DNA from 3 places in the Paenibacillus hodogayensis genome. Region 2 is predicted to be linked to each of the others. Evidence: riboswitches for the same ligand, from Rfam matches in the RefSeq annotation. Region 2 holds a riboswitch; each other region holds the start of a gene.
What was found. A riboswitch is a leader RNA that binds a small molecule or an ion and turns the genes downstream of it on or off. The one in region 2 is predicted to bind cyclic di-AMP.
Positions count from the first base shown of each region.

Region 1: linked by a shared signal. The riboswitch ahead of ABD796_RS08045 (CAP domain-containing protein) and the one ahead of ABD796_RS24955 (hypothetical protein) in region 2 are both predicted to bind cyclic di-AMP.
Region 3: linked by a shared signal. The riboswitch ahead of ABD796_RS08720 (3D domain-containing protein) and the one ahead of ABD796_RS24955 (hypothetical protein) in region 2 are both predicted to bind cyclic di-AMP.

Region 1 is NZ_BAAAYO010000002.1:582,069-592,204, forward strand. Features, by position in the region: gene ABD796_RS08025 (glucose-6-phosphate isomerase) at 1-104, opposite strand, end outside; gene ABD796_RS08030 (NAD(P)-binding domain-containing protein) at 92-1,633, shown strand; gene ppnP (pyrimidine/purine nucleoside phosphorylase) at 1,603-1,923, opposite strand; gene tkt (transketolase) at 2,059-4,074, opposite strand; gene ABD796_RS08045 (CAP domain-containing protein) at 4,297-5,154, opposite strand; cyclic di-AMP (ydaO/yuaA leader) riboswitch at 5,162-5,295, opposite strand; gene purU (formyltetrahydrofolate deformylase) at 5,497-6,396, opposite strand; gene ABD796_RS08055 (deoxyribonuclease IV) at 6,456-7,583, opposite strand; gene ABD796_RS08060 (DUF2621 domain-containing protein) at 7,694-8,122, shown strand; gene ABD796_RS08065 (hypothetical protein) at 8,218-10,136, opposite strand, start outside.
Region 2 is NZ_BAAAYO010000011.1:73,578-83,713, forward strand. Features, by position in the region: gene kdpA (potassium-transporting ATPase subunit KdpA) at 1-1,086, opposite strand, end outside; gene kdpF (K(+)-transporting ATPase subunit F) at 1,124-1,240, opposite strand; gene ABD796_RS24955 (hypothetical protein) at 1,350-1,763, opposite strand; cyclic di-AMP (ydaO/yuaA leader) riboswitch at 1,882-2,050, opposite strand; gene ABD796_RS24960 (AraC family transcriptional regulator) at 2,527-3,408, shown strand; gene ABD796_RS24965 (ADP-ribosylglycohydrolase family protein) at 3,466-4,842, shown strand; gene ABD796_RS24970 (response regulator transcription factor) at 4,897-5,988, opposite strand; gene ABD796_RS24975 (cache domain-containing sensor histidine kinase) at 6,005-7,783, opposite strand; gene ABD796_RS24980 (extracellular solute-binding protein) at 7,939-9,510, opposite strand; gene ABD796_RS24985 (carbohydrate ABC transporter permease) at 9,598-10,136, opposite strand, start outside.
Region 3 is NZ_BAAAYO010000002.1:735,993-746,128, reverse strand. Features, by position in the region: gene ABD796_RS08750 (response regulator transcription factor) at 91-780, shown strand; gene ABD796_RS08745 (sensor histidine kinase) at 777-2,243, shown strand; gene ABD796_RS08740 (acyl-CoA thioesterase) at 2,348-2,863, shown strand; gene ABD796_RS08735 (Rrf2 family transcriptional regulator) at 2,958-3,389, shown strand; gene ABD796_RS08730 (response regulator transcription factor) at 3,603-4,280, shown strand; gene ABD796_RS08725 (polysaccharide deacetylase family protein) at 4,389-5,375, shown strand; gene ABD796_RS08720 (3D domain-containing protein) at 5,390-6,172, opposite strand; cyclic di-AMP (ydaO/yuaA leader) riboswitch at 6,182-6,345, opposite strand; gene ABD796_RS08715 (ABC transporter substrate-binding protein) at 6,978-8,339, shown strand; gene ABD796_RS08710 (glycoside hydrolase family protein) at 8,554-10,136, shown strand, end outside.

The DNA of each region.
Region 1 (10,136 bases), on a different contig from region 2:
AGCTGCTCGTGCGCGAGCCGAACCGGCTCCCGGAAATAATCGATTTCGTGCTGCTGCACGAAGGATAGTGCCCGGCTGTAATCAAATTTCAATGGCTGGCTCATATGTGTCTTTCCTCCCACACCCTATTAGTTTTGGAATACAGATAGAATACTGGAATCCTGCCGGCAAAAGCAAGCCAGGCCTGCCTTCCGGTCGGGACGGAGCGCCGCCCCGCCGTACAAGTCAGGCAGAGAAGATTCACAGAGGTTGCCGGAAATGCTACAATGGTTCTAGGACCAGCAGCACACCAGGCACTATTTTCGCTGCCAACTATTTCGAGGTGAATACGATGAAAAAAATCGGCTTTATCGGCCTGGGAACGATGGGACAGCCGATGGCGGCGAATTTGCTGCGCAAAGGCTTCACCCTGTCCGTGTACAACCGTACGACGGACAAAAACGCTGAACTGGTGCGGCTTGGAGCGGAAGCTGCCGCAACTCCCGCCGATGCCGCCCTGGATGCGGACGTCTTAATTACAATGCTCAGCAATGATACAGCCATCCGGCAAATATTTTACGAACCGAAAGGCATTTTGGAAGGCATCCGTCCGGGCATGACCGTAATCGATTGCAGTACGATTTCCCCGCATATGAGTAAAACGCTCCAGGCCGAACTGGCCGAGCACGCCGTTCATTTTCTGGACGCCCCCGTCACGGGCAGCAAGCCGGCCGCGGAAAGCGGCACGCTGTTGTTCATGGTAGGCGGGAACGAAGAGGCTTTGAACGCGCACCGGGACGTCTTCGAAGCGATGGGCAGCCGGATCGTCTACATGGGCTCCTCGGGCGCAGGCTCGTATGCAAAACTGGCGCATAACACGATTGTCGGCATTAACGCCATCGGCTTCGTGGAAGGATTGGCTCTTGCGGCCAAAGCCAACATCGATCTCGAGAAATTTTACGAAATCGTTCTGGCCGGCGGCGCCAGCAGCAAGCAGGCCGAGCTGAAAGGCCCGAAGCTGTTGAAGCGGGACTATTCGAACCAGTTTTCCATGCAGCTGATGCACAAGGACTTGCGTCTGGCCTCGCAGTTGACCGACCAGCTGCAGCTTACCGCACCGCTGCTCGGCCTGGCCAAAAACGTGTACGAGATGGGCTTGAGCAAAGGTCTCGGCGACCAGGACTTGTCCGCGATCGTGCAGTGCTACGAAGAATGGATGGACAAGAAGATCGAAGCCTGCGACAAGCCGGAAACACATCCCGAGGCGTTGCTTTCCACCCAGGATCTGAACATCGAACGCCGCCGCAGCATACGCGTGCCGATGAATATCCGGCTGCTTCTCTCCGTCTACCAGTGGGAGCAGGAGGGCTCGTTCTCCGGGCAAAATATCGAAGGCACGCTATACGATCTATCCGACAGCGGCCTGCAAGTGACCAGTACGTTTCCGCTCGCCGAGGACATGTTTATCGTGATTCATTTTCCGCAGGAAGCGGATCTGCCCCCGATTACAGCCCGCATCATCCGCGTATTCGCGGACGAAGGTCTGTTCCGGTACGGCTGTATGCTCTCCGGGCTTCCTCCCTACACGCGCATCAAGCTGGAGGAGTACATTCAGGAAAAGCTTCAGGAGCCCGTAATAAAGGAGCAAACGTAATCCGTTACCGTCTTGACGTCCATCTTAAACGTCGCATGCGCCGGTACCTCGAACTGCGTTCCGCCCTCGAACGGCTTCCATTCCGTTTCTCCGGGAAGCAAGGCGAGCAGGCTGCCTGACGTAAACTCCATAATTTCCACCGTATCCGTTGTGAATTCGTAGACGCCCGGCAGCATCAAGCCGAGCGTCTTTTTCGACCCGTCGGCGAACCATACGGTCCGGCTCGTTACGCCTCCGTCAAAGTATACGTTCGCTTTGGTTGCCACGCTGACGTTGTTGAACTGAGACATGGTTTTCGCACTCTCCCTGATTTCGTAGAAATGGAATTGTTAAAAAGAGTCCTTCGCGGACTCTTTTATTTCAGGCTGCCGAGCGCTACTCCGCGATTCGACAGCCTTCTCTATTGGTCAATCGGGCCGAAAGCCTTACAGCAAAGCTTTTACCTTTGCGACGACATTGTCGACCGTAAAGCCGTATTCGGAAATGATTTTGTTCGCCGGAGCGGATGCGCCGAATCTGTCAATGCCCAGCACCGCGCCTCCGTCGCCCACGTAACGGTCCCAGCCGAGCGGATACGCCATTTCTACCGCAAGACGGGCCTTCACGCCGGACGGCAGTACGGACTGCTTGTACTCGTCGGATTGCTTGTCGAACAGCTCCCAGCTCGGCATGCTGACGACGCGCGCGCGCACGCCTTCCTCGGCCAGCTTCGCCTGAGCTTCGACCGCAAGCGATACTTCCGAGCCGGTAGCTAGAATGATGGCTTGGGCTTCTCCGCCTGCCGCTTCGGACACGACGTATGCGCCGCGGTTAATCCCTTCGCGGGCTTTCTCCGCCGTCCCTTCCAGGTTAGGCACGGCTTGACGGGTCAGGACGAGTGCAACCGGACCGTTTTTGTTTTCCAGCGCATAGCGCCAGGCTTGCGTCGTTTCGTTGGCATCGGCCGGACGGAAGACAGTCACGTTCGGAATAATGCGCAAGGCGGCCAACTGCTCGATCGGCTCGTGGGTCGGACCGTCTTCGCCTACGCCGATGCTGTCGTGCGTCAGCACGTACGTAACCGGCAGATCCATAATGGCGGCAAGACGAACAGCCGGACGCAAGTAGTCGGAGAAGACGAAGAACGTGCCGCCGTAAGGCTTGACGCCTTTATGCAGCGCCATCCCGTTCAAAGCCGCTCCCATAGCGAACTCGCGTACGCCGAAGTAGACGTTGCGGCCGCTATAATCGTTCCGGGTCAGCTGCCCGAGCCCCTTCATATGCGTCATCGTCGAAGACTCCAGGTCGGCGGAGCCGCCGATGAATGCAGGTACTTTGGCCGCGAACGCGTTGATGGCATTGCCGGAAGCGTTCCGCGTGCCGATACCTTTATCCGCAGGACTGTAAGTCGGCAGATCGGCGTCCCAGCCTTCCGGCAGCTCGCCGGCAACGGCCGTCTTGAATTGCTGCGCCAGTTCCGGATGCGCTTGCTCGTAGCGGGCGAACAGCTCGTTCCACGCTTGCTCGGCTTGGGCGCCATGCGCTTTCGCGTCGGCGAAATGCGCATACACTTCCGCCGGCACGTGGAAATGCTGATCCTCCGGCCATTCGTACGCTTTTTTGGTCAGCACGACTTCGTCAACGCCAAGCGGGGAGCCGTGCGGTCCGACATGACCGCCCTTGCCGGCTTTGTTCGGGCTGCCGTAACCGATTACGGTTTTGACTTCGATCAGCGACGGGCGCGGATCGTTCTTCGCAGCCAGAACCGCCTGCTCGATGGCAGCAAGATCGTTGCCGTCCTCGACGAGGCTGTAATGCCAATTGTAGCCTTCGAAGCGGGCTTTAACATTTTCCGAGAACGACAAATTCAGCTCGCCGTCAAGGGAGATGTCGTTCGAATCGTACAGCACGACCAGCTTGCCCAGCTGCAAATGGCCGGCCAGCGAAGCGGCTTCGCCGGAGATGCCTTCCATCAGGTCCCCGTCGCCGCAAATAACATATGTATAGTGGTCGATAATATTCAATTGATCGCGATTATAAGTCGCAGCCAGGTGAGCTTCGGCGAGCGCCATGCCCACTGCGCTGGCAAAGCCTTGTCCGAGCGGGCCCGTCGTGGCATCGACGCCTGCCGTGTGGCCGTACTCCGGATGGCCCGGCGTTTTGCTTCCCCACTGCCGGAAGTTTTTCAGCTCGTCCAACGACAAATCGTAGCCGCTCAGATGAAGCAGGCTATACAGCAGCATCGAGCCGTGGCCGGCCGAGAGTACGAACCGGTCGCGATCGATCCATTCCGGATGGTCCGGGCTGTGCTTCATCAGGCGCGCGTATAGGGCGTACCCCATCGGCGCTGCCCCCATCGGCATGCCGGGATGCCCGGAATTCGCTTTTTGCACGGCATCAATAGACAGCGTACGGATCGTATCGATCGCCAACTGGTCGATTGATTTCGTTTGAGACGTCATCGTTCCATTCCTCCCAAAATCGGTATTGCGCATCGCGGTTGTCTACCGGACGCGAACCCTGCTCTTTGTCCAGCGGACACTTGCAGTCGCTTTGCATTATTGTACCATTTGCTTTCGCCGTTTACCACAATCTATGACTGAAAACCGTTCTCAATATTCAATACAAGCCAAACAGCCGAAGGAAACCTTCGGCTGTCGGATTTTTGTTTCAGAATCTGCGAATTAGTTGGCGATAAATTCCTGCACCCATTCGCCGTTATAGTACGCTACGCCGATCTTCGTGAAGTTCGGGCTCATAATATTTTGCCGGTGGCCTTCGCTGTTCATCCATGCATTCATGACTTCCTGCGGATTGCGTTGGCCCTTGGCGATATTCTCTCCTGCATACGAATATTGAATGCCGTAGGACTTCATCATATCGAACGGCGATCCGTAGGTCGGGGACGTATGATCGAAATAGTTATTGTTGTACATGTCTTTCGCTTTGTCCAGCGCCATGTTCGTCAAGGCCGCATCGCTGGCAAGAGGCTTCAGACCGGCTTTTGCGCGCTCCTGGTTAACGAGCGACACGACTTGCTCGGCATAAGCCGATGTCGGAGCATTCTCGTTGCCGGTAGGGGTGCCGCCCGTGCCGGTTCCGTTACCTGTACCGGCCCCCGGACTCGGAACCGTTCCCGTTTCCGTACCGCCTCCGGCTTGTCCGCCGTTCGTCCCGTCGTCTCCGCTTCCTTGATCGGTTCCGGAGCTGCCGTTATGGTCAGCACCGCCGCCTTGCGAACCCGGAATACCGTTCGACATTCCCGGCCATACTATAGTCGTCTTACCTTGCTGGATCGATTGAAGCAGATCGTTCAGAGACAGACCGTTTAGCAAATCGCTCAGCGATTGACCGTTCAGCTTCAGCCCGTTCAAGGACTGAACGTTTAGAGCTTGACCGTTCAAGGACAGTCCGTAGCAATCGGCTATATTTCCATTCGACACACGATCCGCCGACGTGCTGGGTGAAGCGTACGCGGAACCTGTACCGACGATTACGCTTAGGGCGAGTGCTCCGGTCATTACGGTTTTCTTGAAACGCATGTAAAAATCCTCTCCTTGTTTGGGCCTGCGAGGTTAGCTGACGGGTTCGGGTCAAAGAGCAATCCCCCTGCCCTGCGATGGGCTTCACCCCGGAACATTGGGTTCCCCGCGCTTCCGAAGAAGCTTCGGCCTGTTGTTGTATTCCCCATGAAAAAACGGCAAAAGCTTGTTGCGGCCTGCCGTCTCCTCTGCGGTTTCTACATCGTAACATGGCTCTATGGACGGGTCACTGCATAATGTTTTCCATTCGGCCGGGAAGCCTTGCTGCGCATACAAAAAAAGAACATCTTGCGCGTCCGGAAGACGGCGAAAGATGTCCTTATCTTTTCTATGAAAACCGATTCAATTAAACACAACCGTTTTGTTCTGATGGGTTAAAATCCGGTCCTCGGCATGCCATGCGACCGCTCTGGCCAATACGATGCGTTCGATATGCCGGCCGATCCGCTTCAACGCGTCTACGTTGTCGCGATGGCTTACTCGCTGCACGTCCTGCTCGATGATCGGTCCTCCGTCCAGCTCCTCGGTCACGTAATGCGCCGTCGCCCCGATAATTTTCACGCCGCGCGCATAAGCCTGCGCATACGGTTTACCTCCTACGAAGGCCGGCAGGAACGAGTGGTGAATATTAATGATCCGGTTCGGGAAACGCTCGATGAACGTCGGGGAAATGATCTGCATATACCGCGCCAGAACGATCGTATCGACTCCCCCGGTCAACTCCAGCTGCTTCTCCTCCGCTTCACGCTTCGTTTCGGCGGTAACCGGAACGTGATGGTACGGAATACCGAACGTTTCGACCGTCTCCCGCATATCGGGGTGGTTGCTGACGACCATGGCGATATCGGCGTACAAGTCGCCGGATTTCCATTGCCACAGCAGCTCCAGCAGGCAGTGGTCCTCCTTCGAGACGAAGATGGCCAGGCGCTGCTTCCGACCCGCTTGCGTCACCCGCCAGTCCATGGCAAATTCACGGGCAGTCGTCTCGGCAAAATCGCGCTTCAGAGCGGGCAAGCGCTCCTCCAGCTCCGGAAGATCGAATTCCAGCCGAATGAAAAACAGTCCGCCCTCCGGGTCCATCGTATACTGGTCCGACTGGACGATATTCGCCCCGTGCCGGGATAAGAATTGCGAAACGCCCGCGACGATTCCCGGGCGGTCCGGGCAAGAGATCAGCATCCTCGCCCTCTCGCGATGACGGTCGGAACGGGGATGATTCGTTGGTGTAACCAATGGACTCATAATGGCTTCTCGTTCCTCTCTCTCTTCTCCGCTTGTTTCTTGATCAAGCTGCCCGCCGATCAGACTGAGGCCAACAGCTCCTTGCCGGCAAACCATGCCGTAATGCGATGGTTGATCTGCTCCTCGCTCAGGTCGGGGAACAAACGGCTTTCCTCTACCATATCGTACAGCCGTTCCATCGGCTCGCGCGGGTCGGCCTTCTTCGCCTTTGCATCGTTCTTCAGAACGTCCCAGGTAGACAAAATAAATTCGCGGTGATCGATCTCCTGCTTGCCGAAATAATGATGCAGCCGATCCAGATGATCGAGGAAATCCCCTCCGAAGCGCCCGTTCAAATCTCCGCGCAGCAGGGCAATTTCCGCTTCGTACATCGGACGGACGGTTTTGTCCTCTTTGCCGATCCACGGCGTTTCCAAAATCATCGGCAAATGCTGCAGACTGTCGTGGTGCACGATATAGTTCATCGCTTTGTAGCCGATCAGCCCCGCGCCGACCGGAGCATGGCGGTCTTTGCCGGCCCCGCGGACGTTTTTGCTATCGTTTAGATGGATAACGGCCAGCCTGTCCAATCCGACCGTTTTGTCGAAATGATCCAATACGCCGTCGAAATCGTTCACGATGTCGTAACCGGCATCGTGCACGTGACAGGTGTCCAGACAGACGGTCAACCGCTTGTTGTCCTCGACCTTGTCCATAATCTGCGCCAGCTCCTCGAACGAACGGCCGATCTCCGAGCCCTTGCCTGCCATCGTTTCCAGCGCAATGTTGACGTTCGTGTCCTTCGTGCCGCGAAGTACTTCGTTCAGCCCTTCGGCGATGCGGGCAATGCCGTATTCGGCGTCCTTGTCCGTGTAAGCGCCCGGATGAAGCACGATATTGCGCACACCGAGATAGTCCGTGCGGCGGATCTCTTCCTGTAGGAAGCGGACGGCCAGCTCGAACGTATCTTCTTTATACGAGCCCAAATTGATAATATAAGGGGCATGAACGACGATTTCACCGATGCCGTTTTGCTCCATAAGAGCTCTGCCTTCCTCGATATATTGCTCCTCGATCGGTTTGCGTCTGGTGTTTTGGGGCGCTCCGGTATAGATCATAAACGTGCTGGAGCCATACATGGCGGCTTCCTGCGCCGCATTCAGCAGCCCCTTGTCGGAAAAAGAGACGTGCGAGCCTATTTTCAACATCGTCTTCGACTCCTTTGCTTGTACTTCCCTTTATTGTACTAAGAAACTTCAAATAAATCTAGGAATGCGGTATAATTCCAGTAACACCAGCCGGACAAGGAGAATGAATCATGCCTTCGCAAAGTTTCATGCTGTTTTTGCTGTTTTGGGGCTTCGTGCTGCTCGCCTTTATGTCCATTGGCGGATTTTTCATGTTCCGCAAGTTCATGAAGGTGCTGCCGAAGGCCGACGGCAAGTCGAAGCTCGATTGGCAAAATCATTATGTCGATGCGTCCCGTCATCTGTGGACGGATGCCTCCAAGGCGTTTCTGGAGAAGCTCGTGTCTCCGGTCCCCGGCGCGTTCCGCGATATTGCCCGCCATTCCATTGCCGCCCGCATCGGACAGGTCGCTCTGGAGAAGGGCGCGCCTGAAGTGACCGAGCAGCTGTGCATCGAAGGATATATTCTGGCCACGCCGAAGCGCGATTACAAAAGCCTCGTGTCGTTTCTCGACAAGAACGGCATCGATTATAGCCCTTACAAGCATTTGCTGCACTAGAGCGCTTGCCGTACGCCTAAAACGAAGCAGCCCCTCATTCGAACGTCGAATGGGGGGCTTTTTCAACAGGATGCCTTACGCGCCGGCGAAATTTTCTAGTAAGGGGCGTCGGCGACAACCCGGATCCGTATAGGTGCCGATTCCACCGTCGTTCCGTCCAGCGATACCTCCGCCCGGATATCCGCCTCTCCGATGGCAGACCCGGTTGCTCGGCCGTACACGTCCACCGATACCGTTTGCGGATCGCTCGACGTGTAACGGATCGTCGCCGCGCCAAGATTCGCTTGCTTGCCGTTCGCAAGCAAGCCTTCCAGCCCCATTACGGCAGAACCGTGCAAGGGAAGTGCGGATGCATATGTGCTGATCGTGACGGACTGCAGTTTAACCGGAAGCCGGTAGAGGTCCTTGCCTTTCGAGAAAGCGTAATAGATGCTCCCATCTTTCCCCAATGCGCTAAAATCCGCCTTCGGAACCAATTGCTCGAACTCCAGCGTATCGGGATCAATGACCGTAATCGACAGCCCGATCGTCGTGTATAAATACCCGTCATCCCCGACATACAGCTCGAAGGGACGGTAAGCGCCAAGATTGTCCAAGTTCGGCGAGTAGAGCGTGCGGCTCTTGACCACATCCAGTGTAACCGGATCGAGCGCGAAGATGGCGCTTCCCGTCACTCCCCACAGCAGCCCGTCCGGACCGAAGGCCAAATTGCCGATAAGCGGCGGCTGGTGGCCGGGCAGATCCAAGGAACGCTCCATGATTTTCCGTTCGCCGGCCACATCCCATATGACCAGTTTACCTTGCGCCTCTGTGGGCTCTATGCCCAGTCCTCCGCGAATGGAGGTGCTTCCGTACAATTTCCCGTCCCGATAAGCCAATCCCGTAATGCTTTGATTATGGACGAGGCTCGAATTGGTATATTCTTTCCATGTGTTGTCGACCGTATTGTGGACGGTCAGCTTGCCTCCCAAGTGCCCGTAGTTGGGGAACGTTCCGATGAACAATTTATTATCCCCTGAGGCCATGACATACGGCCGGTCTTCGTCCTGAATATCGTATGCGAGATACGGATTACTGCCCGCTGCCGTTCCGAACTGCCATGGCCGAACCGGATCGTACTCGAATATTTGAGCGCCGGTGTACATGCCGTAATACACTTTGCCGTTCAAAAATCCGATGCTTTCCGGTTGAGGCGTATGAAATTGCTGGACAAGGAAGCTTCTCGTCAGCGGATCATAGATACTGACCCCTTGATGGTAACCGCCAAGATACAGCTTGCCGTCCGGGGCCGCTTTCATGACGTGCGTCTGCACCGGAGAACCGCCTATGGCCAGATTTACCGAAACCGAGCTGCCGCTTACCGGATCGAACAGAAATCCGTCTCCGTACAACGACGTGCCCGAAAGTACGTTTTTGCCGGCAAACGGTCCTGCCGCCGGATGGACCCAGTCCAGCGCAACCATTCCTGTAGCGGACATGGAAGGCATTGTGCCGACGTCCTGCTTCGCGCCCGTGTCGAGCAGATAACTGTATATGTTTTTCCCGTTCGTATAGTAGACCAGATTCGCGTCATCGGGCGAAGGCGGCGACAGCTTCCCGCTAAAGGGGAATGCATCGATTTGTCCAAACGTCGCTGCATCGAGCACGTAGAGCGAGCCTGCGCTTACAAACAGTTTAGCGCCATAAGCATAAACGTCATTAATGAACGTTGCGGTAGTCGGCACGACAATGTCCGTTTTCGCGCCTGTCCGCCGATCGTAACGAACCACCACCCGAGATTCGGAATCGGCGTAAGTGCCCAGACCGGCGTATACGTAGGAATCGGAAACGCCAAGTCCGCGAACATATTGTTTGCCTGGCTTCATGACGCCTAAATCCCGGAACGTGCTCGTCTGTGTGTCGTACTCGAACATTTTGCCTGTCGGGTACACCCCGCCATAAATATAGCGGCCATCCGGGGAGGCCCCGAGATCCCAGACAAACGTACCAGACGGATTAACGCCGAGATTGTCGA
Region 2 (10,136 bases):
CGTAATGCTGCCGAGCGGCGTGAGCGTATCGTGCATATTGTTGACCGAGCCGGTCGTTGCCGCCGTCGTCACGGTCGTGAACAACGCGGATTGGGCGATGCCGAAGCGCACTTCCTTGCCCTCCATGCTGCCTTGGGAGGCGTCGATGCCCAGCCGGTCGATCGCCGGATTGCCGCTCGTTTCGGCAGCGTACGCCAACGACAGGAAGGCGACGAACAGGATCATCATCGCGGAGAAAATAACCCAGCCCTGCTTGCGGTTTTTGGCGAACAGTCCGTACGTGTAAGGCAGCGCCGCCCCCAGACACCACATCGAGACGATCTCGATCACGTTCGTAAGCGGGCTCGGGTTCTCGAACGGGTGGGACGAGTTCGCCCCGAAGAAGCCGCCGCCATTCGTGCCCAGATGTTTGATCGATTCCAGCGACGCTACCGGCCCGACCGGAATGCTCTGCTGCTGCCCCTCGAGCCCCGTTACCGTCAGGGAGGGGCCGAGCGTTTGCGGAACCCGCAAAGCGACGAGCACGATCGCCACGATAAAAGCCAGCGGCAAAAACACGCGGGTGTGCGCCTTGACGAAATCCTCGAAGAAATTGCCGACCGTTTCCCCTTTGCCGGTAATGGCTCGAACGAAGGCGATCGCCACGCACAGTCCGGTTGCGGCCGAGGTGAACATCATCATCGTGATGACGGCCATCTGGGAAAAATACGAGAGTCCCGTCTCGCCACTGTAATGCTGCAAGTTCGTATTGGTCATAAAGCTGATGACGGTATTGAACGTCAGCGTCTGCTCCATGCCGTCGATGCCGTTCGGATTGAGCGGCAGCAGGTTCTGGATTCTCAACAGCAGGTAGCTGACCGTCGCCAGGACGATATTGGTGACTAGAAAGCTGAGGCCGTACGTTTTCCATGTCATGCCTTTAGGCTGCTTCAGCCCGATCAGCGCGAAGATCGGCCGTTCCGCGAAAACGAACAGGCGATCCGTCGCGTTCGTCTCGTTGCGGAATACGTTATACAAATAAGTGCCTAGCGGCTTCACCAGCAGCACGACGATGACGATGACCGCGGCAATTTGCAATATGCCCATCATCCAAAGGGCCTCCCTTGTACCGATCCGAATGTATTTAAAACTTTTCCGGGTTGAGCAGCGCGTACACCAGGTAGACGAATAAAAACGCGGTGAATGCGTAAACGACGATCACGGGCGCTCGCCTCCCCCCGATTCGACCACGCGGCCGCACCCTTTCAGGAAACCGGCGACAAGCGCGAAGCAGGCGGCCAGAAGCAGCAGCATATACAGATCGGCCATGTCAAGTTCCTCCTCTTCTTTTCCGTTCCGTTGCTCTATCTTTACCCGACCAACGACTGAAATAACGACGAGACGTCGTCATTGGTCGTATGAATAACGCAGTTGGCGCCCAGCGCCCTGTACATCAGCCTCGGCTTATTGGAGCGAGTAATGACCACGATGGCGTTGGCGGTCCAGCTTCTGCATAAGCGGATATACCGGCAGCTCAAGTTCTGGCTGCTCTCGAACAAAAAGATTTTGGTGATGCTGTACTCCGGCGCAACCCACGTGCTTTCGTCCGTAGTATCCACTATGACGATCTTCTTTACGCCCATTTCTTCCAGCTTTTCGCGTTCCTTGGCATTGTTGGCTAGCGCCACCAGTGGAATGCGGTGCTGAATTAGCTTGCGGATAAACGCTTCGCCGGCCTTGCTTGCGGCCGACACGAGAAATACTTCCTGCTTTTCCATTTTCATCTTCTCCTCCTGAATAGAGAAGGCAACAAAAAGAAGCCTGCGATAAGAGTAGAAACTCCTCTCGCGGCTTCTCCAGACACACAGAGATATACACCCTGCGCGCTCAGCACATGCGATCGTTGCCTCTCTCGATACGCTTACGAGGTTAGCTGTCGGATTCGGGCGTGAGAGTCGCCCTACCTTCGGCATGGCTGCATGCCGAAGGATTCACCCCATGAAAGCCGCCGGGCGGCTTTCGTTTGGTTCCCCCGTTCCTTTTCCATTCAAGGACTCAGCGATACTGCGATTTTCTTGATGAAACCCTTTTTCATAAAACGGCGCTGCAAATAACCTACGGCAGCCTGAATCTCGCGGCCGCGCCGACGTCTCGCAAACTTCATCATCCTCTCTCCCGAAGCGGCGTGCGACGTCAGGAATCTTATTCAATTCATGAACCGTATCTTACGCTTGCCGGGTCGTTCTGTAAAGGGTGGCGGACTTTCAATTCCGGCACAATCCGTCACTAGCTGGAAGCAATCCGATACCGATCTGCCAAATGCTTTATCGCGCTCCCTTTTTCACCGTTTTTCATGAAAATGATGAAAAAAACAGCTTCAGGAAGCTTTGGCTTCAAGAACAGAAGCCATCTGCTAATGAATCCGCTTCCACTTTGGAAATTTCGCCAAAATTGTTCCATATGAACTGCCGCTTGCGCCGCATTTCCGTGGTATGCTAACCTATATAGGTTTTTGATCCGATCGATTACACCATACCGAGGTCATTTATGAAGTTAAATATTCATTATGAGAACGATATCCCGATCAACGCTTTCCGTTGGACGCCCAAAACGGCTATCGCCCCGCTGCATTATCATTCCAGTCTGGAAATCGGCCTCTGCCTGTCCGGGAGCGGTTTCTTCTTTTTTGGGGATAAACGGTATACCGTCACGGCCGGGGATATTTTTCTCGTCAACAACCTGGAGCGGCACATCGCGAGCTCGGATGAATCCGACCCCAGCACGTATCTGTTCCTCAACTTCGAGCCGCGCATGCTGCTGGAAGAAGAAGAAGCTTTGCTGCTGCCGTTCGCTTATCGCTCCGATCATTTTGATAACCGCATTCCGGCGGGAACTTCGCTCGCCGATACGATCGGCTCCTTGATCGAGACCATCTGGCGAGAGCTTACGGAGAAGCCGGAGGGCTACCGGAGTATGGCGAAAAGCGCCCTCCTCCATCTATGCGTGCTGCTTCTGCGTCATTACGCGACGAACGTGTCCAAAAGCCAATGGAAGAAGATGAGCGACAGTTTTCGCCGAATGCGGCCGGCTCTCACCCTGATCGAAGAACGATTCCGCGGTCCTCTAGATCTGACGGAGGTAGCGGCGGCGCTTCATATCAGCCCATCCCGCGCCAGCCGCATGTTCCATCAGGAATTGGGGCGGGGCTTTAAGGAGTACTTGCTCGGGCTCCGCATCAACGAAGCGAAGCGGCTGCTCCATAGCACTCATTTGAGTGTAGCCGACGTGTGCTTCGAGAGCGGCTTTCAAAGCGTCCCTTCCTTTTATCGCTTATTCCGCCGGCATGTCGGTCTTCCTCCACTCGAATATCGCAGCCAATTTCCCATACACGCAATATTTGAGAATGCAAATGACGAACTGAGTAGATGACCCGACAGGCTCTGCCTATAATGAAAACGTAACTACTACGTTCGTGGAGGGACATCGATGGCAGGCTGGACATTACTGGATGAGTTGGTTGAGAAGGAAGTCGTGCAAAGAAGGCAGGAAGGCTGCGAAGTAGAAGGGTTTGCCGAGAGAGTGGCGGCTGCGGGGAAGGACGAGGCCCAACTGATGGCGATTTATCAGGAACTGATGGCGCTGCCGATCCGCACCGATTTCCCCTTCGAGGAGCCTTCGGAGCTCTCCGAAATTCGCGCCTTGCGGCCGGATGGGCCGAGGGTGCTGCAAGACTCCTTGAGCGAGTCCGAATGGCAGGACAAATTCTACGGCGCCTGGTTGGGCCGGAGTGCCGGCTGCGCCCTCGGCAAGCCGCTGGAGGCTTGGCATTATATGGCGGGAGCCGGCGGAAATCCCGGATGGCTTAACGTCAAGCATTGGTTCGAAGGAGCCGACGCTTGGCCCATCCAAGGATATACCCCTTCTCAATCGCGGGCGGAGCAAGAGCACGGCTTGTCGCTGGCTACGGGCGGCATGCTCAGCACCAAGGAACGAATTCGCTTCATGGAGACGGATGACGATATTCGCTACACCGTCTTGGGGCTGATCACGCTGGAAAAGCACGGGCTCGATTTCGACTCTTACGACATCGGCAAGCTGTGGCACAGCCATCTGGCGTATCGCCAAGTCTGTACGGCCGAGACGCAAGCCTATATGAACTTTACCCAAGCCACTTCGCATCAGAAGTCGCTGCGGGACGACTGGGCGCAACGCAAGGATTGGGTCCGCACGTATCTGAACCCTTACCGGGAATGGATCGGGGCGCAAATCCGCGCAGACGGCTTTGCCTATGGGGCGGCCGGCAATCCGGAGCTTGCCGCGGACTTGGCCTGGCGCGACGCATCGTTCTCTCACGTCAAGAACGGGATTTACGGAGAGATGTTCTGCGCGGCCATGATCGCGGCGGCTTTCGTGGAAAGCGATCCAGAGCGGATCGTGCGGATCGGCTTAAGCGAAATTCCGCGCAATTGCCGGCTGACGCACGATATCGAGCAAGCCATCTCCATCACGAAGGAAGCGGGCAGTCAGTTGGAGCTGGTCGAGCGCATCTGGGAAGCGTTCAAGCACTATCATCCGGTTCATACGAACAACAACGCAGCGCTTGTCGCAGCTTCCATTCTCTTCGCCAAAGGGGATTTCGAGACGGCCATAGCCACTTCCGTACTCGGGGGCTGGGATACCGACTGCAATGGGGCGACCGTCGGCTCGATTATGGGCGCCATGCTCGGTGCAAGCAAGATTCCGTCCAAATGGATCGAACCGCTTAACGATACGTTGTACGCGGAAGTTACGGGCTTTCACCCGATCTCCATCTCCGAATGCGCAAAACGCACCCATGACGTATTCCGCAAAATCCGCGGCTAACGCATAAAACAACCGTGCCAAGCTCCCGAAAGGGACTGGCACGGTTCGCTTTGTTTACGCATGATCGGCATCAGCCCCCGAGAATCGGTTCTTGAGTCCCGTAGAGCTCATGCCGTAGTAATTTTTGAATGTTTTGGCGAAGTGAGCCATGTCCGTATACCCGACCAGCTCCGCTACCTCCCCCATCCTTTTGTCGGTCATCAGGAATAGCTCCTTGGCTTTGCGCATACGGACTTCAATTAAATAACCCCAGATGGTCAAGCCCGTCTCCTGGCGGAATACATTGGCCAAATAGGGCTTGCTGACATTGACCGCATCGGCTATTTGCTGCAGGTTCAGCTTTTCCTGGTAATGGCTCTCAATGAAGCGCTTCACATCGGAGACCGCCCGCCTCCCCGCGGTCATTCCATTCATCCCGCTCGGGCTGTTCAACCACTCCAGCGCGATTTCCAGCCTGTACACACTGTTCAACCGCCAGTACAGCTTCACATCCTCGGTAAAGGGGATGGGAGCCCGATCGAACGTCTCCGCCATGCAGGCGAATAAAGCCTCCGCCCTCTTGCCCGCCGCTCCCGCAATCCATTCGTCCGCCAAGGCGGCAAGCAATTCAATGCGCGGCTCCGCCCACGCTTCCAGCAGCTTGAACGTTTCCATGACAAGCAGCGGAGGGGAAGAGGCTTGCATCCTGACCGGATATTCCTGCCATCTTCTCAGCATGGGCAAGGCGCTGTCATAGCGCTTCAGCATCAGAGCTCTCGCTTCCATCGAGCGCATCGTGCTCAGCTGCTGAGCCGCAGCGTGTAAAGCCCCCTCCAGCCTCTCCTGGTCCGCCGGTTTCATGATATAATCGATCGTTCCCAGCGAAATGCCCCGCCTGGCATATTCAAAATCGTCGTAGCTGGAAATCAGAACCGACTTCATCCACGGATACCGCGCATTGACCTCCTTCACCAGCTCCAATCCGTCCATCACGGGCATGCGTACGTCCGTAATCAGGATGTCCGCATAATGGTTTTGCAGCCAGTCCAGAGCCGCCTGCCCATTGCGGGCCGTACCCGCCGTCGCGAAACCTTCGCAGGCATTCACCCGGTTGACCATTCCGTTCAAAATCCACTTCTCGTCGTCTACGATGAGACAGAACAGCATGACCCGTCACCTCGCTTCATGTTGTCAACACCGGTAAGATGAGATAGACCTTGACTCCGCCGGAGCGCCGGTTGCCTATAATCAAATCCGCCCGTAAGCCGTATCTGTCGTAAAATTGCCGGATGCGGTAAGCTACGTTGGCCAGTCCAATCCCGTCGTCACCCCTTGGAATATCCAGCTTGCCGGTTTTCACCTTCGCAGTCAGAGCGGGAAGCTCCGAGCCGGGAATCCCTTCGCCGTCATCGCAAATACGAACGATAACATACCGGTTCCGCCAGTTTCGAACGGTTACGGCCACATGCAGCATGCGCCCGGCCTTCTCGACATTATGCTTGATGGCATTTTCCAGCACAGGCTGCAAAATCAGCTTGGGGCACCGAACGGCGAGCAGGGAGCTGTCTATGCGTTCCTGGTACGAGATCGCTTCAAAGCGGATGTTGGCCAATTTCAGATAATGCCTCGCATGCTCCAGCTCGTTGGCCAGCGTCACCTCGATATCCCCGATTCGGGAAGAATACCGGATCATGGACGACAAGGAAACGACCGCCTGTTCGATAGGCTTGATCCCGTTCAAGCTGGCCATGGCGTTAATCGTCTCCAGCGTATTGTACAGGAAATGAGAATGAATTTGCGACTGCACCGCCGTAAACATAGCCGTCTGCTCCCGAACCCGGGCGCGCGCCAATTCGTCGATGGACGTATCCAGGCGGCCCAGCATGTCATTGAACGCATGTCCCAGCTGCGCCACTTCATCCACTCCCCCTACCTCGGGTCCAGGTCGAATATGGCCCAGCTTCATGGACAGCACCTGCTTCTTCAGCATAATAATGCGCCGGGTCAGCGAAGAGCTGAGGAAGAAGACGAGAACCGCAACTACGACGACTCCGAGCGCCGTCACGGTCAAGGTCAGGTTTCGTACGACATAAACCGTTTGAGCCGCTTCCTTGTAAGGCAGCTCAACGACCGATTTCCAGCCGGGCGCGTACGGGATCGAAGCAAAGACGATAAACTTTTGGGTGCGTTTATCCATGAACGCTCCCGCATTGTCCGCCTGCAGCCTTTGATGCAACGCCTCGTCGATCCGGGTCAGGATAGCCCCCTCGGCGGGATGCGCCACGATCGTGCCGTCCACATCCACAATATACCGGGCGTTATGGCCTCCTGCGCTCATCAATTGTAGAATGTTCAATAACGGATTCACGGATATATCCATCTGGACATAAGCTTTCTCCCCGTAAAAATTCAGTGCCTTGATCATCGTCAAAACGACGATCGAATCAGACCCCGCATACTCCGATGCGTGCCTCACCGAAATCGCGGGGCGCCCTCCGATTACGGGGGAAGCCTGCTTCACGCGCTCGGCGAAGGAGTAGTCCAGCTTAAAGGCCAGCTTCGGGTTGTAGATCAATTCGTGTCCGTACGGATTCAGCAGAGAAATGGAAATAACCTCCGGGTGCTGCATCACGAAGGGCTGAATGGAATTCTGGTAAATCATATTGGTCAACCGAAGGTACGTCGACGTATAATTGGCCTTCTGCCGGCTCCATTGATAAAACTCGTCGCTGCCTTCAATAAATAGGAACGCTTGCTCATATTCCATAAAATAACGGTTAATATTCAGGTTTGCCTGTTCCAGAATTTGCCGGTTGTACTTCTCCAGGTCAAGCTTCAGCATGGACGACGTCAGCACGTATTGCGTAATACCGATCGTGGATACAAGCAGCAGCATAACAGATACCATGAGAACGATGAATTTCCTCCGGATCGATTCCCGTATAAAGCGAGCCCATCTCATGTGTCATCTCTTCCTTCGTCAGCCTGCCTTACCGTTTCATTGTAACGTCATCGATATGAACGCGCAATCGCCGCCCCCGACGGTCCTCTGCGAAGATACGGCAAACATACCGCTTCCGCCTTCCCGAAACGGTATGTCCTGCCGTTGCTTTTCCGTTATTTGGTTTTATTGGCATTGTACCATTCGGTCATTTCCTTGATCCATTGGTCCGCGCCTTGCTTTTTCATATTTTCGACGAACGTGTCGAAATAATCGACGGGCAATTCCCCGTACACGATCTTCGTCATCGTTTCCTGAATAATGCTGCTGGAATACCAATTCAATTCCGGATTCATCGAGAGTGCTTTCGGCTTAGGCATGGCTACCGTCGGATTCGCAAGACCCTCATTTCTGGCAACGGAGTACGCCTGGTCGATTCGCTTCGTCGCTTCCGGCGAGTAACGGGCCGGGATCGTCTTCGGATTGTAATACAGCGGCGTGACGGCAAATACGGTGCGCAGGTTGGTCTTGTTTTTGTCGGCGGCAGCATCGTACACGTATTTGTCCCCCTCCTTCTTGTAAGTCTCGCCTTCTATGCCCAGATCGATGTAAACCTGGCCTTCCTCGGAGGCGATCCAATCGAACATTTTGATGACTTCAACCGGATGCTTGGTTGTTTTCATCACAATCGTCGAAACGCTGATCGGATTTTTACGGTTGCCGACCGGACCTTCATACCCTTTGCCTTTAGGAGTCGGGATCGCCACAACATCGACCTTCACATTCGGGTTGGCATCCTGAATCGCTTTCTGAAAATCGCCCACCTGTTCTACGGTGTGGATGTAGGTCGCCGTTTGCCCCGAGTGCAGCTTCTGGCTCCAAATACTGCCCGTGTTCGTGAGGAATTCCGGATCAAGCAATTTTTCTTTGTACATCGTCCGGATAAATTCCAGACCTTGCTTCATATTCGGATGGAGATAGCCCGGGATGACCTGGCCGTTATAAATCGTATTGGCCGACGGGTCGACGCCCCACATGCCGAATATATTTTCCATCCAGCCGAAGCTTTGCCGGCCGCTGAACGGAATAGTATCGTTCTTGCCGTTACCGTCCGGGTCATTGTCTCTCAGCATACGCAGCAGCGTCAGAAACTCGTCGGAGGTAGCCGGGATTTTGGCGCCGATTTTGTCCAAGTAGTCCTTGCGCACGTAGATCAGGCGTTCCGTGTCCGTTCCGCCGCCGGCAAAGCGGGGAATCGCCATAATTTTCCCTTTCAGGGTTACGGCATCCCAAGCGGATTGCGGTATTACTTTTTTCAAGTTCGGACCGTATTTATCCAGCAAATCGTTCAGCGGCAGCACCATGTCATTGGCCAGCGTCTCTTCGTTGGCGAAGCCTCCGGTCCAGTAAAAATCCGGATATTCGCCGGCCGCCATTTTGAGGCGCAATTGCTCGTTATACTTTCCGTGGGAAAGGAAGGAAACGTCAAGAATGGTGTTCGTCTTCTTAGCCAAATACGCCAGCATCGGAATGCTCATCGAGTCGCCGGGCGGAATCGGATTGTTGATATCGGTTTCATATGCCTTCAGCTTGACTGGCGCGTTGGAAGCTTCGCCCTTTCCGGTCGCGGCGTTATCCGCAGCCTTCTTCTCGTTCGCCCCGCTCCCGCCGCTACATGCCGCCAGCATCGATCCTGCCAAGGCAATGGAAAGCGCTGTCAAGTAAGTTTTCTGAATGCCTCGCTTCATGTTACCTGCCCCCTCTAATTGTAGTTGAACCTATCATGAAGGCAATCTGCCCGCACAATCCATGGTTAAGCGCTTTTGCGCCACGCTTTAAGCTTTGACGGAACCGAGCAAGGCTCCCTTGATAAAGTGTTTCTGGATAAACGGATAAATCAACAGGATCGGTACGGTTGCCACAGCCACCGTTGCCATCTGGATGCCGAGCGGCGAGAATTCGGTGACCGATTCCGGCATATTCAGCATGGAATCCTGCGTGTTGAACTGACTGAGCACCGTGTACAAGTAGAGCTGCAGTGGCTTGATGGACGGATCGGTGATGTAGAATAGCGGGCCCATGTAATTGTTCCAATGGCCTACCGCATAGAAAAGCATCAGTGTCATCACGATCGGCATGGAAAGCGGCATATAGATGCGCCACAAAATAGAATGCTCGCCCATGCCGTCCACCTTGGCGGCTTCGGACAGTTCTTCCGGAAGACCGCGGAAAAACGTAATGCACAGAATCAGGTTGAAGGCAGCTATCGCATTCGGGATCATAAGCGCCCAAAGCGTGTTGACCATCCCGAGACTCTTGATGACCAGATACGTGGGAATCAGCGGAGCCGAGAAAATCATCGTAAATACAATGC
Region 3 (10,136 bases), on a different contig from region 2:
GCCGGCATTCAGGATGCATTCAGCATGATTTAAGCCTTGTATCGGATAATAAAGGGATACGGTAATGACGTTGTCGGAGGGGATATACGTATGGCACATACCCAATTGAAAGGGATCAAAATTTTGCTTGTGGACGACGAGCCGAATATTTTGCAGTTTCTCGAGCTGGGGCTTATGAACGAGGGATTCGAGATGCAGACGGCTGCGGACGGAATGACGGCGGTGACGGCAGCCAAGTCGTTTCAACCGCATATCGTCATTCTCGACGTGATGATGCCCGGTATGGACGGCTTCGAGGTTTGCCGGCTGCTGAAAAAAACCGAGCATGTCGCCATCATTATGCTGACGGCCAGAGACGAGGTCGACGATCGCGTGAAGGGGCTGACGCTTGGGGCCGACGATTACGTCGTCAAGCCGTTCAGCTTCGAGGAACTGCTCGCGCGCATCCATGCCCGAATCCGCAACCAATTCCCGAACTTGCTCGGGGAAGTGACGGTCGGCCCTTTCCGGATCGACGACCGGCGCAAGGAAATCGCCCACCACGACCGGGTACTGGAGCTTTCTCCGACCGAATACGAGCTGCTGAAATTTATGGTCATTAACCATGGCCTGGTGCTGAGCAAGAGCGTCATTCTGGACAAAGTATGGGGCTACGATTTCGGCGGCGAAGAAAATATTGTGGAAGTGTACATCCGCTCGCTGCGCGACAAGCTGGGGGACAAGGAGCACCGGATTATACGCACGCTGCGCGGTGCGGGCTACAGGGTCGATGCGACATGAAGCTCCCGTTTAAGCTTCCGGCCGCAATGACCCCCCATTCGCTCCGGTTTCAGCTGCTGTCCCGTTCGCTGCTCGTGATGGCCGTGATCCTGCTGTTCATCGGCATCGTCCAGTATGCCGTGATGCGGGAGTTTTTGTTCCGGAATAAGGCCGATACGATGCAAAGCCAACTGCTCTCGGTTCCCCGCGAAGCGCTGCTCAATTTGGAGCAGGGCAACGAGGGAGGGGGACGGGGGCCGAAGCCGATGTTTTTTTTGCCCGACATGTCGCTCGCCGTTGTCGATCTGTCCGGAAATGTGACGAACGTGTCCAATTGGCCCAATTCCGGCAACCCGCCGAAGCTGGATCGGGAAATTTATGAAGCGGCCCGCAAGAAGAAAAGGCAGGACTATAAAATCGCCAGCGATGCGGAAGGCTATGAATATCTCGTCGTGCTCCAGCCGCTCGATGTGCGGGGGCGCGTGCAAGGCGTCGTCCAGCTGAGCGCGAGCACGAAGCCGTTGAAGGAAGTGGCGGTCCGGCAGTTCATGACCTTCGTATCGCTGTCGCTGGTCGCGCTTGTGCTAGGGCTGCTGGCCTTTATTCCGGTTTTGAAAAAGACGCTGGTGCCGCTGTCCAAAATGGTCAACACGGTCGGCAGGATCGATGCCGGAAGCTTGGGAGAGCGGCTGCCGCCGCAGCAAGGCCAGCAAGAGATCGACAGCTTGGCTCACTCGTTCAACGGCATGCTGGAAAGGCTGGAAGCGTCGTTTCTTGCCGAGAAGGAAGCCCGGGAGCAGATGCGGCGCTTTATCGCCGATGCCTCTCACGAGCTGCGTACGCCGCTCACATCGATACACGGGTTTCTGGAGGTGCTGCTGCGCGGGGCGATGCATCAGCCGAATCAGCTGCATAAGGCGCTGACCAGCATGCACGGCGAATCGGAGCGGATCAACAAGCTGGTGAACGATCTGCTGCTGCTCGCCAAGCTCGATCGCGCCCCACGGATGGAAGTGCGCCCAGGCGAGCTGGACCAGCTGTTGAAGGAAATGGAAGCGCAGCTTCGGCTGCTGGCCGATCAGCGCTCCGTGACGTTTAGATTGATGAACGGGGCCCAGGCTGTATACGACGCGGATAAAATGAAGCAGGTGGTGCTTAATTTGTTTCAGAATGCCGTTCAACATACCGATTCGGCCACTGGAACAATCGCCGTTTCGTTGACAAAGGAAGAGAACGCGGTCGAACTGGCGATCCGCGATAACGGCTCGGGCATTCCCGAGGAGCATCTGTCCCGCATCTTTGACCGTTTTTACCGGAGCGAGTCGTCGCGTACGCGCAAATCCGGCGGAGCCGGACTCGGCTTGTCGATCAGCAAGTCGATCGTGGAGGCGATGAACGGGACGATACGCGCCGAAAGCCGCATCGGGGAAGGAACGGTATTTTACGTTCGCGTGCCATCGGCTGAACCTGCCTCCCTATCGTGAACGGCGTCGTTGTGAACGGCTGTGCGGAGTAGTACAATAACCGTAAACGTGACCGGAGCCCCGAATCGATAGATCCGGCAGGCCGGCGGAAAGGCGTGGGAAATATGGTGGAACAACGATTTGTGAAAGAGACCCGCTGCTACAAGACGTTCCGGGTGTTTCCGACGGACGTAAACAACTACAATACGTTATTCGGCGGCAAGCTGATGGCGTATATCGACGATATCGCTTCGATCTCCGCAGCCAAGCATTGCCGGCGCTCGGCGGTAACGGCGTCTACCGACTCCGTCGATTTTTTGTCGCCCATTCCGATGACGGCTTCGGTATGCCTCGAATCGTTCGTCACCTATACGGGACGGACGTCGATGGAAGTATTCGTGAAAGTGATTACGGAAGATATGCTTTCCGGAGAGCGCCATATTGCGGCGACGTCTTTCCTGACGTTCGTAGCGCTTGGCGAAGACAAGAAGCCGGTTCCGGTTCCGCAGGTCGTACCGGAGACGGAGGAGGAAATCCAGCTCCATCAGACGGCTGTTGGACGGGCGCATATGCGGAGGCACCGCCGCGAGGAGAGCAAGAAGTTCGCCGACTTCCTGACTACCACGTATTCCTGGGAATAAGGCGACTTCGCCCGGTGACGGCTGTTGACGGGGATAGCGGTTCAAGCTACAATGACTGTCATGATACGGGTACACATTCAGGAGGTGCGGGCAGGTGGCGATCAACAGCCGTTTTGCGGTCGGCGTTCATATCTTGTCTTTGCTCGAAGTGAACAAGGATGGCCGCAACACTTCGGACTATATAGCGGCGAGCGTGAATACGAATCCGGTTGTCGTGCGGAGAATTACGAGCATGCTGAGCAAGGCGGGGCTGGTGCTGACGAGCCCGGGCGTAGCCGGAGCCAAGCTCGCCCGTCCCGTCGAGCACATTACGCTGTATGACGTATACAAGGCGGTAAGGGACGATGAAACGGACAGACTGTTCGCGATTCACGACAAACCGAATCCCGACTGCAGCGTCGGTCAGCATATTCAAGGCGCCCTCGAAACGAATCTCCGCCAAGTCCAGGCGGCCATGGAGAACGAGCTGGCCGGCATTACGCTTAGCCAGGTGATCCGCTCGATCGTTCAGCCGGAGCAGGTGTGAGCCGCCGCTCCTTTTCCTTCAATAACACCCGCTCGCCGGGATCTGCAAGACGCACCCCTTCTTTTCCTTTCCTCTTGCGGTAGTTCCCACCCTCTGTCCTCGAAGAAACATGCGTTAACTTTTCCCAGGGCAAATCTTCAATGCGGTTCATCTGGAGTTCATAAAATGGCGTTATACTGAGTTCACAAGAAATCATCAAAAGGGGGCTTTCTCGTGACCCGACTCTTGATCGTGGACGACGATCCGCACATTCGTGAATTGATCAAGCATTTTATGGAACGGGAAGGATTCGATACGATCGAAGCGTCTGACGGCGTGGAGGCTTTGTCCAAGCTTGGGACGATGCAGGCGGATATGGTTATCCTGGACATTATGATGCCGAATATGGATGGCTGGGAGCTTTGCCGCGAGTTGAGGGAGCATTACGATATTCCGCTGCTTATGCTAACGGCCAAAGGCGAGACGTCTCAGAAGGTAAAAGGGTTCGAGCTCGGCACCGACGACTATCTGGTTAAGCCGTTCCAGCCGGCCGAGCTCGTCGTCCGGGTCAAGGCTCTTCTGAAACGGTACAAAATCGCTTCCTCGCAAACCGTCCAGGTCGGCGAGCTGACGCTGAATCGCAAAACGTACGAGACGGCGGTGGACGGAAAAAGCTTGACGCTGCCGCTGAAGGAGTTCGAGCTATTGTTCCGGCTGGCTAGCTATCCCGGCAAAACGTTTTCCCGCGATCACCTGATCGAACAAATATGGGGGTTCGATTACGAAGGAGACGAGCGTACCGTGGACGTGCATATTAAGCGGCTGCGGGAACGGTTTCCGGAAGACAAGCATTCATTCAAAATCAAAACGATCCGCGGGCTCGGCTACCGGCTGGAGGCCGCGGCGGAATGAGAAGCGGCGGCATGAACGTGAAGCGCCCTTCCATAATCGAGTAACGGATAATTCCCTCCCGAACAAGCATACTAAGCCGTATTACGGGTCCTACGGGAGGGAAAGTCCATGAAGAGCGTTATCGGTATTGCGCTTTGCTGCGTACTTATTACGACAGCGGGATGCGCGGATTCGCGGCGGCCGGCCGGCGTTCCTGAGACCCGTTCCGAGCCGCACACAGGGGCAAAGATGCTGGGATCCGATCCCGCGACGTTCGTCTCCGACGGCGAGCTGTTGGCGGAGACGGCGAGCAGCGAAAAAGAGCGGGCGAAGACCTTTTCCGTGCCGCCGGTAGTGGCTGCTCCGCCTCCGGCAGAAGCTCCGGCCGTCAAGCAGAAGCCGCAGCCGAAAACGCCGTCCGTATCGGTTCAGAAATCGCAGTCCGGCTCTTCCGGCAAGCTTACGTTGCCGCAGCTGCGCGCCAAATATCCGGATATCTTCAAAGTAAGCGGCGCTTCTCAGGAGCGGGGTGTCGCCTTGACCTTTGACGATGGACCGGACGAACGGTTTACTCCGCAAGTGCTGGACGTGCTGAAGGAGCATGGCGTGAAAGCCACCTTCTTTTTGCTTGGCAAAAAAGCGGAGGCCCACCCGAACATTGTCAAACGGATCGTCCGCGAGGGGCATACGATCGGCAATCATTCTTACGGTCATCCGTTGTTCACGAAAATCACCGTCGACCGGTTTGCCGGAGAAATCGAGCAATCGGAGGAAGTGCTGAACCGTCTTGCGGGTTATCGTCCAAAGCTGCTGCGCCCCCCGTACGGCGAAATCAACGAAGAGCAGCTGCGATGGGCGAACAGTCGGGGTTATGTTATCGTGAACTGGAACGTCGATTCGCTGGATTGGAAAAACCTCGGCGAGCAGCAGGTAACCGGCAATATTCTGGGCCATACGAAAGCCGGATCGATCGTTCTTCAGCATTCGGCCGGCGGGAGCAGTCAGGATTTGAGCGGAACGGTCAAGGCGCTGCCCGGTATTATTACGAAGCTGAAAAGCCAGGGATATCATCTTGTGACGGTGCCCGAGCTGCTGCATTTGTCGAAAGACAAATAAAAAAGCCGTCGACCTTAGTCGACGACGTAGATGGTAACATTCTGATAACCGAATTTTTTCGCTTTTTCTCTCGTATCGGGCACATAAATATCGATCCGGCTTCCGTTGATCGCCCCTCCGATATCGGAAGCTTTGGCAATCATGCCGCCAGCTGGCAGGCCGTCATAATTGTATCCCGTCACGTACACGGTCGTGCCAAGCGGAATGATCTTGGGATCGACAGCGATCGTTCCGACCTGCAGCGCATTGCCGAAATAGTCTTTACCGGCGTAGCCGCCGTTCTCCGCGGCACTCCCTGTGTAGGCGGAAGCGACGGCGTCGATCGTTTGCTTCGGCGTAATCGTCGCCCCGGTAGCGGTAATGATTTTGTTTTTTGTTTCGACCAGTTCCGGTTCGACCGGCGCGGCCGCGGGCGCGATTTTTGCCTTGGGCGCGGCAGCGATCTCCGTCTTTTGCGCCGTGAAGAGGGCAGGGTCGGAGGTATCGCCCGACTTGACGGTGTAGGACAACGGCTCGATGGCGGCAAACAGCGGGCTAAGCCCTCCCGGCAGCATCGGGCCCCAGATGGGGGCCATTTCCGATAAGAGCAGCGGTTTATATAAGGATAACGTTTTGTAAGGAGAAGCATCCGCATTCGTTTTGGTCAGAAAATCGCTTTGCATTGTCAGCGGCGACCATACAGGCTGCAGCAAAGTCGGGTCCAGTGGACGGCCTGCGGCCGAAACCGCCGAAGAGGATAGCAAGAATAGGGCGAAGACGCCCGTAAGCCATATACGCTTCCAGGTCGATTTGAACACGGTATTCGTTTCTCTCCTTTTGTCCGCCTACGAGGTTAGTTGTCGGATTCGGATTGAGGGCTACAACCCTACGCGTCATTTCGCGATTCACCCCGAATGGAACGGCATAGTCCGCCATACCGCCCATGTGTAAAAATCCCCCGCACTCCAGAATAAAAGAGCAAGATTGAAAATCCCTGCAACTTCCATGATCCGGAGTTTCGGCTACTTGTAGAAGGCTACCATACATAAAGACCTCAGGAAAACCCTCAATTTCTGGAATCCGCCCTTTCGGAGCAAGGCCTAATCGCTCAAACCGTTGGGGGCGTAGCGTTAGAAGGCATGGCACAATTCTCCTTTTTTTCTACACATAGGATTGACGATTACAAAAGAAACCTATATCATAATAAGTAACGTTGTATTATGGTATGACCATGATATATCATCAATGTTACCGCCACCTCAGATACTATGCCCGGAGATTCCTCCAAAAGCCCTTCACTCCACGAGCACACCTTCAAGCGAATCTTGGTAAGACCTCCATCACGATTTTACACGCAAACGAACACAACCGACTCGAACCGGTACAAAATCAGACCTTATCGATATCATGGAATGCAACTTAATGATAGCGTTTTCAATCGCGTATTAGCGGGAACCGCTGAATTCCGACTGGGATAGGATGGAAACTTTCATTTTTAAGGAGGTGATGGAGCTTAGCTTACCGGATTGTATTGGAATGGGGACGGTTTCGTTCGGAGCGCCGTCAAGCGTATGTTGCGTTTTCAGGAAATGCTATACATTGCAAACGGGAGGGTCTACACGTATGAGAAACAAGCGGAGCCTGTTATTATGGCTGGCAGGAGTTATGGCGGTATCGACACTGGCGGGGTGCGGCGGAACCACAAAGAGCCCGGACAAGGACGCAAACGCCGAAAGCGCCAAAGAAAACGTACAGCAGAAGCCAAAGGAACCTGTGGAAATATCGATTTTCCATTACAACGGCACATGGGGCGAGGACCAGAACACCAAAGTGTTTGCGGAGCCGATTACGAAGAAATACCCGCATATCAAGGTCAAAGCGATCAGCTACACCGGGCCGAAACAGCTGGAGGAGATGGTTGTGTCGGGTACGCTGCCGGACTTGATCATAACGACTCCGGGCCCCGGATTCGAGTCGACGATAAGGAAATTTGAGGGACAATTTGATTTGACTCCGCTGATCAAACAATATAATTACGATTTGAATCAACTGGATCCGGCCGCAGTCGGTTCCGTGCGCAGCTTGTCGACCAAAAACGAGCTGTTTAGCCTTCCGATTTACATGTCGCCGAACACTTTGTATTACAACAAAGGAGTGTTCGATAAATTCGGCGTCGCTTATCCGAAAGACGGCATGACTTGGGACGATTTGTATGAAATGTCGAAGAAACTGACACGCAGTGAGAACGGTGTACAGTATCGCGGTTTTTTGGCTTCCTACGTCCATTTGATGAGACTGAACCAAGTGTCGCAGAAGCTGTTTGACAGCACCGGGCAAAAGGTCGCCTTCGATACGAGCGAATTCAAAAATTACTTGAAGGACATTTTCCGCATATTTGAGCTCCCCGGCTACGACATGGACAAAATATCGCTGGAATCGAACGTACATAACGCGTTGTTTGTCAAAGACCAAACCGTTGCCATGATCGAGCCGGGCGGCACGCTGCTGGGCGAGGAATCGTTGGCGGCTCTCGGAAATCAATGGGACTTTATTACTTATCCTACGATGAAAGAAAAGCCGGGCATAGGCTACCAGCCGTACCCGTTTATCCTATCCATGTTCAATACGAGCAAGCATAAGGAAGCCGCATTCGAAGCGATGACCTTCCTGACTTCCGCCGAATTCCAGACTGCGGCTGCCAAGCAAGGTACGCTGCTGCCCGTTCTGAACGACAAATCGATCGTGAAACTATTCGGCCAAGATTCGTCTTTCTATAAGGGCAAAAATGTCGGCGCCTTGCTGCCGAAGCAATTTGCTCCGGTTCCGGCCGAACCGTTCTCCGAATTTACCGCGACAGCCCAGAACGAGCTGTACAACGTTTTCCGGAAAGTCGTGACGGGTAAAGCGGACATGAATACAGCCTTCCGGGAAGCGACCGAGGCGGCCAATAAAAAGATAGAGGAGATCAAGGCGGGAAAGAAATAACGAAGGAACGTTCGGGACAGGGGGCTTGATAAAGGTCAACTGTCCCCGCTTTGGGGCAAATAAACGGGATCGAGGTGTCGGCATGTTTACACTTGTATGGCGAAGAAGGATCAGTTTGCTCGTCATGGTTTTGATCGTAGTCGGAATATGGCCCATTTCCCCATTTTTCGGGCCCCCAAACACCGCACTCGCAGATCCGCAGGAGGGAAAAGTTTTGCGTTTCGAAGACAATGGTTCTAGCCTGCAAGCCGCAGGATGGAGCAGGCGAATACCGCCTGAGGCCGGCGTGTACATTATCGACTCTACACATTCCTTGGGCAATCCCAAACTGACGGCAACGAAGCCCGTCCCCGCTGGACAGTACTTGTTGTACGGGGACCAGAACGCCAGCGCCTTGTCCCAATACAGCACGATATCGAAAAAGATGCCGATCGGTCCCGCAGCTTGGACCTTGGAGCTGTCAGCCAAGTTCGTGGATTTGATGAAGCCGAGCCAGTCTCCCGTATACCGCGGGATCAGCTTTGAAATATTCGCAGCTGGGAAAGAATACAAAATTACATTTAACGATACGAACAAAATTTTGGCGATGACGAATGCATCGGGCGCCTATGTGCAGCAAGAAGCGGTAATGCCGGAGGATAACGATTTTCATGACTGGCAAATCGCCTATGACGGCAATACCATGGTGTCCGTGAAGCTGGACGGAAATACGGTGGCGAGCTTTGCCAACATCGGATTTCCCGTAACAGGGAGAGGAGACGAGCTCGTTATTTTGAATGCTCCGCTCAACTGGCAGTCCGGCACGAATGAAGTGTATATAGATAGCATGGCGCTGTACTCCGGCGGTCAAGAAGTTCTTGTGGATATGCTGCTTGAAGATGACGCTTCCCGCTTAAGCGCTGCAGGCTGGTCCAGATCGCTGGCTCCCATTAACGGATTGTACATCACCGATAACGAAAACTCGCTAGGCAATCCGAACGGCGTAAATATGAAAGCGGTACCATTGGGACAGTACTTGTTATACGGCGACGAACAGGCCAGTATCCAAGGCAAATACGTACGAATATCGAAGAATGTGCCGATCGGTCCCGGCTCGTGGACGCTGGAATTTTCCGCGCGCTTTGTTTATCTAATGAAGCCTTCCTCCAACCACGCGGACCGGGGCGTTTATTTCGATATTTATGCCGCTGAGAAACGGTACAAGATTACGTTTAACGACACGAATAAAATTATGGCGAATGCCTCATCCAGGGAAGAAGTGCAAATGCCGGTCGATGATGCTTTCCACAAGTGGGAAATTGCCTTCAACGGAGCAGATACGGTTTATGTAAAGCTGGATGGGGCCATTGTGGCGACATTCGTGCACATTTCTACGGCGGCTGCGGGGATTCCGGACCGGGTGAACATCGCCAACGTGCCGCTGAATTGGGAGTCGGGAACGAATGAAGTTTATTTGGACTCTATGCTGTTGTATACGTCGGCGATCGGCGATCCCAATCGGTTGATTGATGACGACGGTTCCAATTTCCAGAAGGCGAAATGGACGGTAGATTCTCCCTCCGCGGAGGCGTATTTTACCGACTATGGCCGAACGAACGGTTCCGTTCCAGGTATGCTTCCTGCCGAAGAAGGGAGATATTTGACTTACGCCGGAGCCGCTGCGGCAAGTGCAGTGCAGATGACCCAAGCCGTCGATATCGGCGCCGGGCCATGGGCGCTTGAATTCGACGCCAGAATGGCTTCTCTCGTCCGACCCGATCCGTCCGGAGCGGAGCAAGGATTCGGCGTCGAGGTCAT